2 regions of the Streptomyces sp. NBC_00775 genome follow, and region 2 is predicted to be linked to the other one. Evidence: riboswitches for the same ligand, from Rfam matches in the RefSeq annotation. Region 2 holds a riboswitch; the other holds the start of a gene.
The links. Region 2 has a riboswitch for S-adenosylmethionine ahead of thrC (threonine synthase). Riboswitches for the same ligand answer to the same signal wherever they lie in the genome.
Positions count from the first base shown of each region.

Region 1 (6,094 bases), 2.0 Mb from region 2:
GGCGGTGAGCACGGTCACACGGGTGCGGCTCGGCTGCTTGGGTCGACGGTGGGACGCCACGAAGGCGAGCTCCTTCTTCCTTCAGCCGCCTGCCGAATGCGCCGACGGGCGGTGCCCCTTCGCCGTCACTCCCAATGAGTGATCACCCGAGCGGAGGTTCGAGGCCTGACCCTAGTGACCTTCTTGTGATCAGTTCAAATCCTCATAGGAAAAATCTCGGTCACCGAGCGCATTCTTTGCCGACAACTCACATGCAGTAATACGCGCTTGACACTACGTTGCGTGAAGGTCGGCCCAATTCGGGCATTGCGCCTGGACGTTACGCATGGGACTTACGTTGCCTATGAGGCTTACGGCCCAGATGGGCGGCCGCTGCTCAGCCGCGCGAAAAGCGCTTGAGAAGCACCACCGAAGCGACCGGTCGCGCACCCGCCTTGGCGATGCCGTCGGCCACCTCACGGTCGGTGGAGACGACGATCACCGGCCGCCCGGGCGGCTCGGCGCGCACCAGCTGGCGGATCAACTCGTCCGCGGTGACGCCGGCCTTGGAGAACAGCACCCGCACCCCGCGCGGCGGCGCGAGCAGCACGGGCGCGGCCAGCTCGGCCCCGTCGAAGACACAGGTCACCTCGGCGCCGGTCTGCGCGGCGAGCTGCGAGAGCTGCCCGAGGAGCCGCAACCGCTGCTTCTCGAGCGGCATCTGCGGATAGCCGGTCTTGGTGACGTTGTAGCCGTCGACGACCAGATGCGCCTGTGGCAGCGCGAGCAGCTGGTCGAGGATCGCGGGATCGTTTTCGGACAACGCCCGGGCGGCGATGTCTTTTGGCGTCATCCGTCCCGGTTCGACCGCATCCACGGTCTCCGCGGGGCGTACGGACACGGGTGGCAACGCCAGCTCCCGCCGCAGCCCTTGGGTCGCTTCCAGCACGGTGTCGAGCAGCAGCCGTACGCGCATGTCCTCGACACTGCGCCCCTCGCGCGCCGCCTTGCGGGTGGCCTCCAGGGCCGCCTCGGCCTCCGCGAGCCGCGCCTTGAGCCGCCGGGTCTCGCTCTCGGCGGCGGAGACCTGGGCGTGCCCCTCCGCCCGGCCGGTGTCCATCTCGCCCTGGAGCTTGCGGAGGGCCGCCTCGCCGCGCTTGACGTCGCTGAGGGCCCCGCGCAGCTTGCGGTGAAGCGATTCCGCTTCCTTCTTCGCGGCCTCCAACTCCGTGCGCATGCGCTCGGTTTCGGCCTTGGTCTGCCCGCGCGCCTCGGCGAGCTCCTCGCGCAGCCGTTCCAGCTCGGCCCGGCTCTCCTCGTCGGCACGCTCGGCGTCCGCCCGCAGGGCCTCCTCGCCCGCGGCGGCGACCAGCTTCACCCAGCCCGCGGGGCGCAGCACATAGGCCGCGGCCGCCACATCCAGCGGATCCGCGGCCGGGGGCGGCGCGCCCGAGTCGAGGGCACCGGTGAGTTCCGGCTGCGCCTCTCTCAGTTTCTCGGCGATGCGCTGTCTGAAAAGAGGCTCCGTCTCCAGGGCCGCCGCCATCGCGTTACCGGCGAACTTGGCCCGTCGACTGGGTGTGAACCGGGCATACTGCCGCAATTGGGCGGGCAGTTCACCGATCGTCAGCCCACCGAACCCATCGGAGACGATCTGTACGACCCGCCGGCGCACGCCGTCGGGCAGCGGACGGTCGAGCACCTCAGCGGCGCCGTCGTCCGGCTCCCCGCCTGTGGTCTCCACCATCCGTCACCCCAATATCCGTGCGGGGCCCGCTCCCTCAGGAGCCGGCGCCCGGCCTGTCCACGAGTTCCACCTGATCCACGGCATTGCACCAGCGGCACCGCACCGACTCGATGGTCTCACTGACCACCTCGCGCTCCTCGACGTTCGGCTCACCGGCCAGGTCGAGGTGCACATACTCGACGACCTTCGACGAGCGGGTCACGTCGAAACGCGTGAGATTGCCGCAGAGCGTGCAGCGCCAGCGAGTCTTGGCATCCGGCAGGGGAACCGTCATGTGGCAGTCGCTTTCCTTCTAGTGTCCGTCCAGCGCCAGTCTCCCGGTGCGTGTGGCTCGTAACCCTAAGGCCTGGCGGGTACCCGACGCTCGGCCGTCCACGGCGGCGAGGCGGTCTGTGCGCATCGGTCCCGTTACGCCATGCTCTGCACCATGATCAGCAACGCGATGACGGCGGTCGGCAGGGCGATGCGGAACCAGTCCGCACCGGTGACATACGGGCTGATCGCCCTGTGCTGCCTGATCTTCGTGATCGGCCCGGCGGCGGGCCTCAATCCGGCGTACGGCACCGGGGACGAGCTGCTGGTCGCGCAGCAGGCCTACTTCCGGCGCTGGGGCGTGGTGCCCACCGACCTCTTCGGCGGAGCCCCGCGCGAAGCCCTCACCCCCGCCACGGCCCTGTTCATCCACGGCAGCTGGCTCCACCTCCTCGGCAACATGCTCTTCTTCTACGTCTTCGGGGCGATGACCGAGGAACGCATGGGCCACATCCAGTTCGCCTTCTTCTACGTCGGCTGCGGCTACCTCGCCCTGCTGGGCTACGCCGCCGCCAACGCCGCCTCGCAGCAGTCCCTCGTCGGCGCCTCCGGGGCGATCTCCGCGGTCCTCGGCGCGTTCCTGTACCTGTTCCCCAAGGCCCGGGTGACCAGTCTCTTCCCGTTCCTCTTCTTCCTGCCGCTGCGCTTCCCCGCCTGGGTGGTGCTGCCCTTCTGGGTCACCCTGCAATGGCTGGCGGCGGGCCGCGACACCTCCGGCCCCGGGGTCGCCTATCTGGCCCACCTGGTGGGCTTCTCGCTGGGGTTCGTCTACGCATGGGTGCGTTTCGGCCGGGCGACTAGAGTGAAGGCTCCAACGACCGCCCCCGAGGGAGAGAACCAGCCGTGATCACCGCGATCGTCCTCATCAAGACCAGCGTGGACCGGATCCCCGAGATCGCCGAGTCGATCGCCGCGCTGGACGCTGTCAGCGAGGTCTTCTCCGTCACCGGCACGTACGACTTGATCGCCATGGTCCGGGTGAAGGCCCACGACGACCTCGCGGACGTCATCCCCGGGCGGATCAGCAAGATCCCGGGTGTCGAGGCCACGGACACCCACGTCGCCTTCCGCACGTACTCCCAGCACGACCTCGAGGCAGCGTTCGCGATCGGCCTCGACAACTAGTTCTCGCCCCCGCCGCCCCTACCCGTCCCATCCCTGGGGGCTGCGCCCCCAGACCCCCCTAAAAGATCGCGCAGTTCCCCGCGCCCCTTTTAGGGGCGCGGGGAACTGCGCGAACGGCCCCCACCGGCCCGCAGCCGACACACAACCGATGGCTCAGACCGCGGGAACGCAGCGGCCGTCCTCCGTGCGGTACTGCCACTTCGCACCGTCCCGGACGAGTTCCCGCACGGCGGTGACGAAGCGCTCGACGTGCTCGTCGGGGGTACCCGCACCGAAGCTGACACGGATGGCGTTCAGGGACTTCTCGCCGGGCGCGGCCTCGGGGGCACCGCACTCCCCCTGGGTCTGCGGGTCGCTGCCGAGGAGGGTGCGCACCAGCGGATGGGCGCAGAACAGACCGTCGCGCACCCCGATGCCGTACTCCGCGGAGAGCGCCGCGGCGAAGTGCGAGCTGTTCCACCCCTCGACGACGAAGGAGATCACGCCGACCCGCGGGGCGTCGTCACCGAAGAGGGAGAGGACGCGCACCTCGGGGACCTCCGCGAGACCCGCGCGGACCGTGTCGATCAGGTGCTGCTCACGGGCGACGAGGGTGTCGAAGCCCGCCTCGGTGAGGGCCTTGCAGGCGGACGCGATCGAGTAGACGCCGATCACGTTCGGCGAGCCGGCCTCGTGCCGGGCGGCGCTCTCGTGCCACTCCACGTCCACGCCACCGTCCGTACGGCGCGACACCTTACGGCTGGCGCCACCGCCCGCGAGGTACGGCTCGGCCTCGCGCAGCCAGTCGGAGCGGCCGGCGAGCACACCGGAGCCGAAGGGCGCGTACAGCTTGTGGCCGGAGAAGGCGACCCAGTCGACGTCCAGGTCGCGGACGGACACCGGGTGGTGCGGGGCCAGCTGCGCGGCGTCGAGGACGATACGGGCGCCGTGCGCGTGGGCGGCGGCGGCCAGCTCGCGCACCGGCCACAGCTCACCGGTGACGTTCGAGGCGCCGGTGACGCAGACGAGGGCCGGGCCGTAGGGGTCGCGGTCGGCGAGGGCGCGCTCCAGCGTCTCGACGGCCTGGCGCGGGCTGCGCGGGGCGTTGAGGTAGGTGACCCTGGCGTCCTTCCACGGCAGCAGGGACGCATGGTGCTCGGTCTCGAAGACGAAGACCTGGCAGTCGGCCGGAAGAGTGGCGGCGAGCAGGTTGAGCGAGTCGGTGGTGGAGCGGGTGAAGACGACCTGGTCGCCCTCGCGGCAGTCCAGGAACTCGGCGACGGTCTCGCGGGAGTTCTCGAACAGGTCGGTGGACAGCTGCGAGAGGTAGCCGGCGCCACGGTGCACGCTGCCGTAGTAGGGGGCGTACGCCGCCACGTCGTCCCACACCCGCTGCAGGGCCGGGGCGCTGGCGGCGTAGTCGAGCGCGGCGTAGGTGACCTCGCCACCGGTGACGAGCGGGACGGTCACATCTCGTCCCAGAACGGGCAGGGAGGCACAAACGGTCTGGTCGGCGGCAGCGGTGGAGACAGACATGGCGAGCTCCTGTGAGAGGCAGGCGGGATCGCTGCGCGAGCGGGTACACCGGGGTACGGACGGCTCAGCGCAGGAAAGGCGAAGAAGGTGAAAAGGGGTACGCGGAAGTGGGGCGCTACGCCCTATCGCATTCGCTTGCTCACAGAAGGCTCCCTCGAACGACCAGGACCCCTGGGCTGTATCCACTCAAGTGAGTGGCGAGGGGTCCGCGCTTGCCGTAGACCTCGCTGCCTACGACCTGGTCTTCACCCGGGGCACCCCGCCACGGACGGAGGGTTGCCGGACAGTCGGCCGGGGCCTCATGACTGTCACTCATGACCTGATACAGCATCTTGCCAGAAGATCTTCGACGCGCAAGGCGCAGTCCAGGATCCGGACTGCGCCTCGCATCACATCGCGTACGGCGGAGGAGCCGGCGTACGGCCCGACGGCTCAGGCGCTGCTGGCCGCCACCCACCGCTCAAGAGTCCTCTTCGCGGCCCCGGAGTCGATCGACTGCGCCGCCTTCTCCATCCCGGCGCGGAGCTGGTCCACCAGGGGCACGTCGGTCGGCGACAGGGCCACCAGGGCCGCCGCCGAGTTCAGCAGGACCGCGTCCCGCACCGCGCCCGTCTCGCCGTCCAGGAGCCGTCGGGCGACCCCCGCGTTGTACTCGGGGTCGGCGCCCCGCAGTGCCTCCACCGGGACGATCTCAAGGCCGACGTCCCGCGGGTCGAAGGCCTCCTCGGTCACCTTGCCGTCGCGGACGACCCACACCCGGGAGGTGGCCGTGGTCGTCAGCTCGTCGAGGCCGTCGTCACCCCGGAAGACCAGCGCGGACGAGCCGCGTTCTGCCAGTACGCCGGCGATGAGCCCCGCCATCCGGGTGTCGAAGCAGCCGATCGCCGAGGCGGTGACCCGGGCGGGGTTGGTCAGCGGGCCCAGGAGGTTGAACGAGGTCGGAATCCCCAGGTCGCGCCGGACCGCGCCGACGAACCGCATCGAGGGATGGAACTTGGCCGCGAAGCAGAAGGTGATCCCGGCCTCCTCCACCACCTGTGCCACCCGCTCGGGCGACAGGTCCAGGTTGATGCCGAGCCGCTCCAGCACGTCGGACGAGCCGCTCGCCGAGGACGACGCCCGGTTGCCGTGCTTGACGACCTTCGCCCCGGTACCCGCGATCACGATGGCGGACATCGTCGAGATGTTGACCGTCTTGGCCCGGTCTCCGCCCGTACCGACGATGTCGACGGCCGGCCCCGGGATGTGCAGCGGCTTCGCGTGGGCGTACATGGTCTCCACGAGGCCGGTGATCTCCTCGACCGTCTCGCCCTTGGCCCGCAGCGCCACCAGGAAACCCGCGATCTGGGCGTCCGCGGCCTCACCGCTCATGATGCGGTCCATGGCCCACGCCGTGTCACCGGCGCTCAGGTCCTG
Region 1 covers NZ_CP108938.1:7,911,448-7,917,541, reverse strand. Annotated here, with positions in the region: gene OIC96_RS35155 (C40 family peptidase) at 1-60, opposite strand, end outside; gene OIC96_RS35150 (NYN domain-containing protein) at 377-1,726, opposite strand; gene OIC96_RS35145 (hypothetical protein) at 1,761-2,000, opposite strand; gene OIC96_RS35140 (rhomboid family intramembrane serine protease) at 2,154-2,885, shown strand; gene OIC96_RS35135 (Lrp/AsnC family transcriptional regulator) at 2,882-3,163, shown strand; gene OIC96_RS35130 (aminotransferase class V-fold PLP-dependent enzyme) at 3,317-4,678, opposite strand; SAM riboswitch class IV at 4,882-4,998, opposite strand; gene trpD (anthranilate phosphoribosyltransferase) at 5,111-6,094, opposite strand, start outside.
Region 1: it holds a riboswitch for S-adenosylmethionine, as region 2 does, so the genes downstream of both, OIC96_RS35130 (aminotransferase class V-fold PLP-dependent enzyme) here and thrC (threonine synthase) in region 2, are expected to answer to the same signal.

Region 2 (6,094 bases):
ATCCTTCGCCTGCTCAAGCAGCGCACCGGAGACGGCCTCGACGGCCTTCTCGATACCGCGCTTGAGAGCCATCGGGTTGGCGCCGGCGGCTACGTTGCGCAGGCCCTCGCGGACGAGCGCCTGGGCGAGAACGGTCGCCGTGGTCGTACCGTCACCGGCGACGTCGTCCGTCTTCTTGGCGACTTCCTTGACCAGCTCGGCGCCGATCTTCTCGTACGGGTCCTCGAGCTCGATCTCCTTGGCGATGGAAACACCATCGTTGGTGATCGTGGGGGCGCCCCACTTCTTCTCGAGGACGACGTTCCGGCCCTTGGGGCCAAGGGTGACCTTGACGGCGTCGGCGAGCTGGTTCATCCCGCGCTCGAGACCGCGCCGTGCCTCCTCGTCGAACGCGATGATCTTGGCCATGTGAAGTGGTCCTCCCGGACGGGGTGGATTGCTCCGGATCGCGCCCGCGCCCGCGACGGACGGCCTGCAGCCCTTGTGGTTCCTTGCCCCACCGGCCTGCGGACCTCACTGGCCCGATCCAAGTTCTGTCACTCTCACTGGGAGAGTGCTAAGCCCAATGATTAGCACTCGACCCCTGCGAGTGCAAGCGCCTCTCACGAACGGGAGCGGGGCGCAGGACATGACCGGACACGCACGAGGGGCCCGCACCCCAGGTGGGATGCGGGCCCCTCGGCGTGAGTGCGTCGGTGGCCGATCGCGCCGGATCAGACGGCGAGCTTGACCATGTCCGCCTGCGGACCCTTCTGGCCCTGCGAGATCTCGAACTCCACTCGCTGACCCTCTTCAAGGGTGCGGTAGCCGTCCATCTGAATCGCGCTGTAGTGCACGAAGACGTCCGCACCACCGTCGACCGCGATGAAGCCGTACCCCTTCTCCGCGTTGAACCACTTGACGGTGCCCTGAGCCATGCCTAACTCCCCTATTACTGGCCCTTGCACAGATCCACACTTCGCGGATCCGGGTCAGACCTCACCCCCCAACGATTGGGGGTGTGCGCCGGAACGCGTCGACCGCGGCTGAATGTATCTGTCCAACTGCCGTCTGCAACAGGTCAATCGGACGAGAATTCTGGGCATCGCCGATCGGGAAAATGCGGAGGACTCGCGAAGATTCAGGGCAAGTCGGGCCCCGTATATGCCATAAAAGGCTCAAAAAGATGGGGCACTTTGGCTACTTCTTGTCGGGTGTCGCACAGGTACTCATATGCGTCCGGCATGTATAGCGAAGCGGGTTCCCCAACTGTACCCCGCTCAACCATGCAGAATTGCCCCCTCCGTTTCTCTCACGGAGAGGGCAATTCGATGAACACTGCGTATTCGGCGTTACCGAGGGTAGCGATCAGCCTCCGGCGACGGCCGGGATGATCGAGACGCCCGCACCGTCCGGCGTAGCCGTCTCCAGCCCCTGCTCGAACCGCACGTCGTCGTCGTTGACGTACACGTTGACGAAGCGGCGCAGCTTGCCCTGGTCGTCCAGCACGCGCGCGGCGATACCCGTGTGGTTCTTCTCCAGGTCGGCGATGACCTCGGCGAGAGTCCCACCCTCGGCACTCACCTCGGCCTTGCCGCCGGTGTAGGTGCGCAGGATGGTGGGGATGCGAACGTTGACGCTCATGCCTTGTGACCTCCGGTCAGGTGGAGCGCCCCCAAAGGGGCGCGGAGAACTGCGCGGCCAGCCCCCACCGGCCCGCAGAAGAAGAACAACGTCTTACGCGAGCCCAGCTTCCCGGAAAGACTCAAGGTTGGGCCGGATCGTCGCGGTGAGCCCCGTACCGGCCACCGCGTCCAGCGTCTTCAGACCATCGCCGGTGTTGAGGACGACGGTCGTGAGGGTCGGGTCGAGGAGACCATTCTCGATCAGCTTCTTCGCCACACCCACGGTCACCCCGCCGGCGGTCTCCGCGAAGATGCCCTCGGTCCGGGCGAGAAGCTTGATCGCGTCGACGACCTGCTCGTCGTTGACGTCCTCCACGGCCCCACCCGTCCGCCGCGCGATGTCGAGCACGTACGGCCCGTCCGCCGGGTTGCCGATGGCCAGGGACTTGGCGATGGTGTTCGGCTTCTGGGGGCGTACGACGTCGTGGCCGGCCTTGTAGGCGACGGACACCGGCGAGCAGCCCTCGGCCTGGGCGCCGAAGATCTTGTACGGCTTGTCCTCGACGAGTCCGAGCTTGATCAGCTCCTGGAGGCCCTTGTCGACCTTGGTGAGCTGGGAGCCGGAGGCGATCGGGATCACCAGCTGGTCGGGGAGCTGCCAGCCGAGCTGCTCGCAGATCTCGTACGCGAGGGTCTTGGAGCCCTCCGCGTAGTACGGCCGCAGGTTGACGTTGACGAAGCCCCAGCCCTCGCCGGCGGGGTCGCCGATCAGCTCGGAGCAGAAACGGTTCACGTCGTCGTAGTTGCCCTCGATGCCGACGAGCTCACCGCCGTAGATCGCGGCCATGACGATCTTGCCCTGCTCCAGGTCGTGCGGGATGAACACGCAGGAGCGGAAGCCGGCGCGGGCGGCGGCGGCACCCACCGCGCCGGCGAGGTTGCCGGTGGAGGAGCAGGAGAGGGTGGTGAAGTTGAAGGCGCGGGCGGCCTCGATGGCCTGGGCGACGACGCGGTCCTTGAAGGAGTGCGTCGGGTTGCCGGAGTCGTCCTTCACGAAGAGCTTGCCGGCGTCGACACCGAGCTCGCGCGCGAGGTTGTCGGCCTGGACGAGCTTGGTCCAGCCGGGGTTGATGTTCGGCTTCTCGGCGACGTCCGCGGGGACGGGCAGGAGGGGCGCGTAACGCCAGATGTTCGCGGGACCCGCTTCGATGCGCTTGCGGAGTTCTTCGGTTTCGTAGGCCGAGAAGTCGTACGCGATCTCCAGCGGGCCGAAACACTCCTCGCAGGCGAAGACCGGGCCGAGCGGGACGCGGTGACCGCACTCGCGGCAGGAAAGCGCGGCGGCCGGACCGAGGTCCACGGAGTTGGCCGAGTCGGCGGAGATTCCGGTGTTCGTGGTGCTTGCAACTGTCTGCGCAGCCATGGAGGCGAGGCCCTTTCTCCTCATCTTCCTCACGGCGCACTTCGCCGTGAGACGGATTTGGCACCTTCCCGAGCCGGGAGCCTCGCGACGACAACGTAGTCGTACGAGACCGGCTGGAGGGTTGCCGGGGCTTCATCGGGCCGTATCCCTCTGCCCCTCTGGATGAGCGGTATTTGATTGTTGAACTGTTGAACACAGTACGTGCTGATGATCCAGGACATGCGATGGTCATCCGCGTTGTTCAAGACTGTAACCGAAGGCCAGGACAGTTGAGATAGTCGTCCGAACCGCGAGATGGCTGCAATCGATCCGCCGCTTCCGCGGCGGGCACGCTGATGAGAGCGTGTGATCAGACAGTGAGGAGCCGCAGACTGTGCTGGAAGAAGTCGAGCGCTGGCTGAGCACACGCTCCTGGTCCGTTGCCGACCGCCCGCTCCACAAGCTCATGGCCGCCAAACGCACCTCGGGATCGACGGTCAGCGTAGTGCTGCCCGCCCTCAACGAGGAGGAGACGGTCGGCGAGATCGTCGCCGTCATCCGCCACGACCTGATGCAGCAGGTGCCCCTCGTCGACGAGATCGTCGTCGTCGACTCGGGCTCGACCGACCGCACCTCCGAGGTCGCCGCCGCCGCCGGCGCGCGAGTCGTGCACCGCGACGAGATCCTGCCGCGGATCCCGACCGTGCCCGGCAAGGGCGAGGTCCTGTGGCGGTCGCTGCTCGTGACGAGCGGGGACATCGTCTGCTTCATCGACGCGGACCTCAAGGAATTCTCGTCCGACTTCGTCTCCGGGATCGTGGGCCCGCTGCTCACCGACCCGGGCGTGGACCTGGTCAAGGCCATGTACGACAGACCGCTGGGCGGGGCGGCCGGCCAGGGCGGCAGGGTCACCGAACTCATGGCGCGCCCCCTGCTGAACATGCACTGGCCGCAGCTCGCGGGCTTCGTGCAGCCGCTCGGCGGCGAGTACGCGGCCCGCCGCTCCCTGCTCGAACAGCTGCCGTTCCCCGTCGGGTACGGCGTCGAGCTGGGCATGCTCGTCGACGCCCTGCACCTCGTGGGCCTGGACGCCCTCGCCCAGGTCGACGTCGGCGTCCGCAAACACCGCCACCAGGACGGTCAGGCGCTGGGCCGTATGTCCGCCGCGATCTACCGCACGGCCCAGCTGAGGCTGGCCCGCGGCCACATGATCCGCCCGTCCCTCACCCAGTTCGAACGCGGCAAGGAGGGTTTCGAGCCGCGCACGTACTCGGTGGACACGGAGGAACGCCCCCCGATGTCCGAAATCGCCGAGTACCGGAGACGAAAGGCCGCGTAGAGCGCCCCCGTAAGGGGCGCGGGGCTGTGACATCTGCGGCTCCGCCGCGCGGCGCGACCAGCCCCCACCGGCCCGCGGGTCGCATACGGCCGAAGTGAACGTTTGAGCGTTTAGGCGGGGGGCTAGATTTCGAGGCATGGCTTCAACGCAGGGCGAAAAAGCGCAGGGCGCCCACCGCATCCTGGTCGCGTCCAACCGCGGCCCGATCACCTACGAGGTCGACGAGAACGGCTCGCTGAAAGCCAAGCGTGGCGGCGGCGGGCTGGTCTCGGGCCTGTCCGCGATCGGCCCGGACGCGGGCGCCCTGTGGGTGTGCTCGGCACTCGGCGACGGTGACCGCGAGGCGGTGCGGCGCGGGGTGGGCGAGGAGGGCGTACGGATGCTCGACATCGACGCCACCGTGCACGCCGACGCGTACAACGGCATCGCGAACTCCGTGCTCTGGTTCGTCCACCACATGCTGTACCAGACCCCGCTGGAGCCGGTCTTCGACGCGGAGTTCCGGCGCCAGTGGGCGTCGTACGAGGCGTACAACCGGGCGTTCGCGGAGGCGCTGGCGGAGGACGCGGCTCAGGGTGCCGTGGCCGTCGTGCAGGACTACCACCTGACCCTCGTCCCCGGGATGCTGCGCGAGTTGCGCCCCGACCTGCGGATCGGGCACTTCTCGCACACTCCGTGGGCGCCGGTGGACTACTTCCGGATGCTGCCCGACGACATCTCCGAGCAGGTGCTGCGCGGGATGCTGGGCGCGGACCGGCTCGGGTTTCTCACCCGTCGCTGGGCGGACGCGTTCACCGCGTGCGCCGACGAGCTCGTCGGCGGGCTCGGCGACACCCGGGTCGGGGTGCACGGGCTCGGCGCGGACGCCGACTTCCTGCGGCGCCGCTCGAACGAGGCGGACGTCGCCGAGCGGATGGTGACACTGCGCGAACAGATCGGCGAGGGCCGGAAGACGATCGTCCGGGTCGACCGGACCGAGCTGTCGAAGAACATCGTGCGCGGGCTGCTGGCGTACCGGCAGCTGCTCGACGACCACCCGGAGTGGCGCGAGCGGGTCGTGCACGTCGCGTTCGCCTACCCGTCCCGCCAGGATCTCGCCGTCTACCGGGACTACACGGCCGAGGTGCAGCGGGTCGCGGACGACATCAACTCCCGTTACGGGACGCCGGGCTGGACCCCGGTGGTGCTGCACGTCAAGGACGACTTCGCGCGCTCGCTGGCCGCGTACCGGCTCGCCGACGTGGCCCTCGTCAACCCCATCCGGGACGGCATGAACCTCGTCGCCAAGGAGGTGCCGGTCGTCTCCGACGAGGGGTGCGCGCTGGTGCTGTCGCGGGAGGCGGGGGCGTACGAGGAGCTCGGCGAGGACGCGATCGTCGTGAATCCGTACGACGTCATCGGCACCGCGCGGGCGCTGCACGAGGCGTTGTCGATGCCGCCGCACGAACGGGCCGAGCGCACCAAGCGGCTGGCCGCCGCGGCGACCGCTCTGCCGCCGGCCCAGTGGTTCCTGGAGCAGCTGCACGAGCTGGAGGCCTGAGCGGTCCCGTCAGTCCAGTTGAGCCGCGAGCGCGGACAGCAGTCGTACGACGCCGGGCGGGCCGTCCACCACCAGGTCGGCCCGGTCGGCGAGTTCGGCGACCTCGGAGCTGCCGCTGCAGACGAGGAGGCCGGGGATGCCGTCGGAGCGGAGCTTGTCGACGGCGGCGAAGGCGGGCAGGTCGCCCAGGTCGTCGCCGGCGTAGAGGA
Region 2 covers NZ_CP108938.1:5,907,156-5,913,249, reverse strand. Annotated here, with positions in the region: gene groL (chaperonin GroEL) at 1-408, opposite strand, end outside; gene OIC96_RS26435 (cold-shock protein) at 714-917, opposite strand; gene OIC96_RS26430 (MoaD/ThiS family protein) at 1,348-1,623, opposite strand; gene thrC (threonine synthase) at 1,717-3,027, opposite strand; SAM riboswitch class I at 3,045-3,196, opposite strand; gene OIC96_RS26420 (glucosyl-3-phosphoglycerate synthase) at 3,401-4,345, shown strand; gene OIC96_RS26415 (alpha,alpha-trehalose-phosphate synthase (UDP-forming)) at 4,482-5,885, shown strand; gene otsB (trehalose-phosphatase) at 5,895-6,094, opposite strand, start outside.